DNA from 2 places in the Kribbella sp. NPDC048837 genome. Region 2 is predicted to be linked to the other one. Evidence: riboswitches for the same ligand, from Rfam matches in the RefSeq annotation. Region 2 holds a riboswitch; the other holds the start of a gene.
The links. Region 2 has a riboswitch for FMN ahead of ribB (3,4-dihydroxy-2-butanone-4-phosphate synthase). Riboswitches for the same ligand answer to the same signal wherever they lie in the genome.
Positions count from the first base shown of each region.

Region 1: linked by a shared signal. The riboswitch ahead of ribD (bifunctional diaminohydroxyphosphoribosylaminopyrimidine deaminase/5-amino-6-(5-phosphoribosylamino)uracil reductase RibD) and the one ahead of ribB (3,4-dihydroxy-2-butanone-4-phosphate synthase) in region 2 are both predicted to bind FMN.

Region 1 covers NZ_JBVJHF010000005.1:574,636-578,017, reverse strand. The annotation lists gene ACZ6O0_RS26200 (riboflavin synthase) at 1-380, opposite strand, end outside; gene ribD (bifunctional diaminohydroxyphosphoribosylaminopyrimidine deaminase/5-amino-6-(5-phosphoribosylamino)uracil reductase RibD) at 381-1,418, opposite strand; FMN riboswitch at 1,571-1,704, opposite strand; gene ACZ6O0_RS26190 (MFS transporter) at 2,167-3,312, opposite strand.
Region 2 covers NZ_JBVJHF010000002.1:181,184-184,565, reverse strand. The annotation lists gene ACZ6O0_RS08860 (glycoside hydrolase family 140 protein) at 1-1,180, opposite strand, end outside; FMN riboswitch at 1,235-1,368, shown strand; gene ribB (3,4-dihydroxy-2-butanone-4-phosphate synthase) at 1,471-2,085, shown strand; gene ACZ6O0_RS08850 (transketolase family protein) at 2,069-3,037, opposite strand; gene ACZ6O0_RS08845 (transketolase) at 3,034-3,382, opposite strand, start outside.

The DNA.
Region 1 (3,382 bases), on a different contig from region 2:
GCGGGTGCGGCGACCCGGACGTTCTCCCAATGCTCGGACGGCGTGCGGCTGGCGATCGTACCGACGCCGTCGACGTGGCCCTGGACGATGTGGCCGCCGAGCCGCTCGTGGGCGGCAATCGCGCGCTCCAGGTTGACCCGCGCCCCCTTGGTCGCCTGGCCCAGGCTGGTGCGCTCGAGCGTCTCGCGCATCACGTCGGCGGTGAACGTACCGTCGCCGGTCTCGACCACGGTCAGGCAGCACCCGTTGACCGCGATCGAGTCGCCGTGGCCGGCGTCCTCGGTCACCTTCGGGCCGCGGATGGTGAGCCGGGCGGCGTCACCTTCGAGCAGGTCGAGGGCTTCGACGGTGCCGAGCTCCTCGACGATTCCGGTGAACATTCAGGATTTCCTTTGCGAGTCGAGCGGCGTCAGGGTCAGCCGGACGTCGTCGCCGAGGCGGGTGACGTCCGCTAGCTTGAACCGCCGCAGGTGGTCGATCGATTCCGCGCCCAGGTCGCCGATCGCGCCGTACCCGGAGCCGAGCACGGCCGGGGCGACGTACGCGACGATCTGGTCGACCAGCTGGGCACGGAGGAACGCGGCGGCCAGCGTCGGGCCGCCTTCGAGCCAGAGGTGCCGGATCTGCCGGTCGTCCAGCTGCCGGAGTACCTCGGCGGGATCGTGGGTGGGCAGCAGCAGAGTCTCCGCGCGGTCGTTGCGGACCCGCGCGGTCGGTGGGATCTCACGATCGCCGACGACGACCCGGAGCGGCTGCCGTACGGCCGGTACGCCGTGCTCGTCGCGGACCGTGAGTTCGGGATCGTCGTTCAGTACGGTCTGGGTGCCGACCACGATGGCGTCGCATTCGGCCCGATGCCGGTGTACGTCGGCCCGCGCGAGCGGACCGGTGATCCACCGGCTGGTGCCATCCGGAGCCGCCGACTTCCCGTCGAGGGTGGTGGCGAACTTCCAGGTGACGAACGGCCGGCCCATCCGCACGCTGTGCAGCCAGACGTGGTTGACGGCCTCGGCCTCGGCGTACAGGACGCCTTCCTCGACCCGGATGTTCTTGCTCCGGAGCCTCTCGGCACCACCGGCGGCCTGGTTGTTCGGGTCGGGTACGGCGTACACGACGCGGGTGATCCCGGCCTCGATCAGCGCATCGGCACACGGCCCGGTCCGGCCGGTGTGATTACAGGGCTCCAGCGTCACGTACGCCGTACCGCCCCGCGCGAGCGACCCCGCCATCCGCAGGGCGACGATCTCGGCGTGGGGGCCACCGGCAACGGCATGGAAGCCCTCACCCACCGGATGCCCGTCCCGCCCGGTGATCACGCAGCCGACCACCGGGTTGGGATGCGTGCCGCCGATACCTTTCGCGGCCAACTCGATCGCACGCCGCATCCAGGCGACGTCGATCGGCGAAACGTTGCTCACTACGGCCCCTCGTTGTCACGGACGCACTCCGGGGCCATGACAACCGGCGCACACGCGCTGCCGTCCGGGTGCTCCGCGCGGGCCTGGTCGCTACCCGCCGGACCGCCGCCCACCGCGGGCAGCGTCACCGGACGCCAGAGCGCACCCGCCGATCGCGTGCGCCTCCCATCCGGACTTTCACCGTCGGTCCTGGAATTCCACCAGGTCAACCAACCGCCAAACCGCAGCGGCCGGGTCGCGGACTGTCACCGCCGGCTCGGAATTACACCGACCCCGGAGCACGCGAGTGGGTTCACTCGTGATTCAAGTATGCCCCTCCCCCCAATCACCACCACGACCCAGGTCACATCCTGGTCCTCGACCGGCCCTCATCCGCCGGACCGCCCGGCGCGTCCTCCACCCTGGACACCATCCCGCTCGCGGCTGACCCACCCCGGGCACTACCGCTGGACGCGTCACCCACTCCGCGCGCCATCCGCCGGCGGCCGTCATCCGCCGGGGCGACCTCCCGTCTTCGGCTCACCCACCACCCCGGGCACCCTCCCGCTCGACACTCACCCACCCTCGGCACCGTCCCGCTCGCGGCTCACCCACGCCGGGCAGCGTCCCGCTCGCGGCTCACCCACGCCGGGCACTGTCCCGCTCGCGGCTCACCCACGCCGGGCACTGTCCCGCTCGGGACTCACTCACCCCGGCACCGTCCCGCTCGCCGCTCACCCACCACCTCGGGCACTGTCCGCTGGAGCTGTCATCCGCTCGGGGCGTCATCGGCTTCGAGGGCCCCGCGCTTGGGTGGCATCCGCCGGGTGAGGGCGAGTGCGACGGCCGCGACGCCGCACGCCACGGCGACTGTCAGGATCAGCGGCCGATACCCGAAGGCCTCGGCCAGCCCGGCCCCAGCCAGCGGCCCGAGCGCCTTCGCGATCGTGGTCGGCGTCGTCAGCATCCCGGAGATGGTGCCGAACCCGGTCGCGCCGTACCGACCGAGCAGGATCGCCGGCGTAGCGATCGACGACACCCCGAACCCGAGCCCGAACACCACCAGACAACCAACCGCCCCGACGACCTGCCGCCCGACCAGCGGCAACAAGGAGATCGCCACCCCCTGGAGGAAGAGGATCCCCGCGGTGATCGTCGCCATCGGCAACCACCGCGCCGACAGACTCGTCACCAACCGCCCCGTCACCGACAACAACCCGAGCAGCCCAGCCAACGTCGCCGCCCGCGCCGGCGGATGCCCCAGGCTGATCAGGTAAAGCACCAGATGAACCGAGATCACCGCCAACGCCGCACTGTGCACAACGAACGCCCCAGCCAGCAACCAAAACCCGGGATCCCGCAGCACCCGCCCAGGCGCCCCGGTCCGCTTTCCGGCAACCGCAGGCTGCGGCGCGACCCGGCGTACCGCGAACAGATGCAACGGGATCGTGGTCACGGCGAGCAGACCAGCCAGCAGAACCAGCGTGGTCCGCCAGCCATACGCATGGACGAGGTGACCGGTGAGAGGCAGGAAGATCGAGCTAGCGAGCCCACCGACCAACGTGATGGTCAGAATCGCGTTCGTCCGAGTCGCCGGAGCCGCCGCAGCCACCACCACCGCGAACGCCGGCGGATACAACACCATCGCCGAGGCAATCCCGATCCCGACAAAGACGCCGTACAACTGCCCGGTGCTCTCCACCTGCGACCACCCGAGCACCGCAACCGCCGCCAGAACCGAGCCCCACGTCATCAACCCCCGCCCGCCCCGCGCATCAAGCCAGCGTCCAACCGGGATAGACATCAGTCCACTCACCAGCACAGCGGTCGTCGACGCCCCAACCGCGGTCGTCGTCGAGATGCCCAACTCGTCGCTCATCGGCCCGAGCAGCACGCTGAACGCATACGTCAGCACGCCATACCCAACCGTGGTCGTAACCGCCAGCGCCCCCACCAGCCGCCGAACCCGAGCCCGACTGGCCCGA
Region 2 (3,382 bases):
CGACGTACGTCGATCCCTCGAAGCCGATCGCCTCCCGCCAGCCCGCGCCCGGGGCGAGGAAGAAGTCGGAGTGACCGGGCTCGTCGGGATGCAACCGCCACTGCCACAGACTGCCGGCACCGTAGACGACGCCCATCGTCCCGCCCGCGCACAGGTTGCTCCACGCCTCGTGCCCCTGCCACCAGCCGGCTCCCACGCCGGTCCGGCCGGTGTTCTCGTACGTCGGTTCGCCGTTCGCGACCGCCCGTACGGGTTCGTTCCGCCACATGTCCGCCACGCGTTCCGGCACGTGTTCACCCGTGTGTCCGGTCTGGCACCACTGGAAGTCCAGCCAGTCCGCGTCCTGGTGAGCCCGCGCGTGGATGTGTGGCCGGTAGTGGATGCCCGTCGGCTGGCCGTAGCAGTCCGCCGCGTGGACCTCGGCGCCACCCGCGGCGACCTGCGGCTCGAACCCCGTCCCGTCCCCGCCGACCAGGTAGATCGCGGGCTGAGCGCCGTACCGGGCGACGAGGTAGCGGCAGTACGCGGCGTACTCAGCCGGCGGTACGACGGTGCCGGCGACGTCGAGGCCCTTCCACCCGAAGCCCTGGAACACGGGCTGCAGGACCGGGACCAGCCCGTGCTCGACCAGGATCGTGAGCAGCTCGTCGAGGTACTGGAAGTACGCGAAGTTCGGCTCCCGCAGATGCCCGTCGGCGAGATCCTCGAAGGCCACGTCGAAGCCCTCGTCCTGGGTCCGGTCGCGCGGCCCGACCGCGCGCATGTCCGGCTGGACGGTCATCAGCAGGACCGCGTTGAACCCCTTGGCCTGCCGGTCGGCGGCGTACTCGCGGACCTGCTCGGGCGTCGCCCGCCACGGCAGCGCCCACGCGGTGTCCGCGACCAGGATCGCGGGCGTCCCGTCGGCGTGCACCAGGCTGCGGCCGCCGGGCGCCATCCGCCAGAACCCGTGCCGGTAGAACGGATTCGGCTCGTCCTCGGCGACCCCGACCGTGAACTCACCGCCCGACCAGGTCCAGCGACCGGGTTCGGGGGCCGCGAAGCGGACCTTCCAGGTATCGCCGCCGTCGGCGAACACCGGACGCCGCAACCGGAGGCCGCTCTCGTGCTCGAACTCCACCCACTCCTCCGCGGAAGTCAGCGAGAGTTCGATCGGACGCCAGACGACTGAGATGGACATGACACTCCCGAGGGGGGTTCGGACCGATAAACTGACCGCTGAATCTGCAAGACCACACGTGCTCTGGGGTCGGTGAAATTCCGAGCCGGCGGTGACAGTCCGCGACCCGTGCACCCGCGAGGGTGTCCGGTTGACCTGGTGGAACTCCGGGACCGACGGTGAAAGTCCGGATGGGAAGACGCACGTGGCAGTCTTCGCGGTGCCCGTGCGACGCCTGCCGTCGTGCGGTCTCGTGGAGCTTGTCGTTGCCCCGGAGTGCCATGCCATGTCACGCCGAGAGGACAGCGACCGTGAGCACCGCGACCACTTTGGACACCATTCAGCGAGCGATCGACGAGATCGCCCTCGGGCGACCCGTCGTGGTCGTCGACGACGAGGACCGCGAGAACGAGGGCGACCTGACCTTCGCCGCGAGCCTGGCCACCCCCGAACTGATGGCGCTGCTCGTCCGCCACACCAGCGGGTACGTCTGCGCGCCGTCCGCGGCCGAGATCCTCGACAAGCTCGAGCTGCCGCTGATGGTGCCGCACAACCAGGACAGCCTGCGGACGGCCTACACCGTCTCGATCGACGCGAGCACCGGCGTCGGCACCGGCATCTCGGCCGCCGACCGGGCCCGGACCGTCCGCGTGCTGGCCGACCCGGCGGCCCGGCCCGCGGATCTGATCCGGCCCGGTCACATCCTGCCGCTGCGCGCGGTCGACGGCGGGGTCCGGCAGCGGCCCGGTCACACCGAGGCCACCGTCGAGCTCGTCCGGCTCGCCGGACTGCCACCGGTCGGCGTGATCGGCGAGCTGATGAACGACGACGGCACTCTGATGACCGGCGCCGACCTGCGCACGTTCGCCGATACCCATGGCTTCGCGATGATCTCGATCGCCGACCTGGTCACTTACCTGTCGTGACCAGCCGCCGGGCGGCGTCCGCGATGCCGTCCGGCGAGAGCCCGTACCGGTCCAGCAGGTAGCCGGCCGAGCCCGTGGGGGCGAACTCGGGGAACCCGAGGATCGACACCCTGGCCGGATGATGCTGGACGACGGTCTCCGCGACGGCCCCGCCGAGGCCGCCACCGGACACCGCCTCCTCGGCGGTCACGATTCCGGCCGTCTCCCGCGCGGCCGCGACCACGGCGTCGATGTCCAGCGGCTTCACCGTCGGCATCGACAGCACCCGGGCCGAGATCCCCTCCTCGGCGAGCCGTTCGGCCGCGGCGATCGCCCGCCACAGCACGGTCCCGTTGCTGATCAGCGTCACGTCGCCACCATCGCGAACCGTGATCGCCCTGCCCAGCTGGAACTCGTAGTCGTCGGCGTACACCTTGGGCACGCTCATCCGGCTGACCCGGATGAACACCGGCCCGTCCGAGGCGGCCGCCCACCGCAGCGCCGCCGCGGTCTCGATCGGGTCGGCCGGCACGATCACGGTCATGTTGGCGATCGCCCGCAACCAGGCGATGTCCTCGACCGAGTGGTGCGTCGGGCCGAGTTCGCCGTACGCGACGCCCGGGCTCATGCCGCAGAGCTTCACGTTGGTGTTCGAGTAGGCGACATCGGCCTTGATCTGCTCCAGCGCGCGGCCGGTCAGAAAGCACGACGCGGCCGAGACGAACGGGATGCGGCCTCCGTTGGCCAGGCCGGAGGCGACCCCGACCATGTCCTGCTCGGCGATGCCGACGTTGATCAGCCGGTCCGGGAACGCCTTGCGGAAACTGTTCAGCTTGCTCGACCCGACCGAGTCGTTCACCACGCCGACGATCCGGTGGTCCGCGTGCGCGAGCTCCGCCAGGGTGTCGACGTACGCGTCCCGGCAGTCGTACCGCGGCTGGTCGGCGATCGAGGGGCTGTGGACGACGGTCATGCCGGCTCCTTGGCATATCTGGGAACAACAGCTTCCAGCTCGGCCAACGCCTGCTGGTACTCCGCCTCGTTCGGCACGCGGTGGTGCCAGGCGACGTTGTTGCTCATGTACGAGATCGGGTGGCCCTTGTGCGTGTGGGCGATCACGAACGTCGGCTTGCCCGGCCGGAACGGTACGGCGGACAGCACGTCGAGCAGCTCACCGTGGTCGTGGCCGTTCACCTCGACCACCGCGAACCCGAACGCGGTCGCCTTCTCGGGCAGCGGATCGAGGTCGTTGGTCTCCTTGGTGGTCGCACCCTGCTGCAGCCGGTTCCGGTCGACGATCACGGTCAGCCGGTCCAGC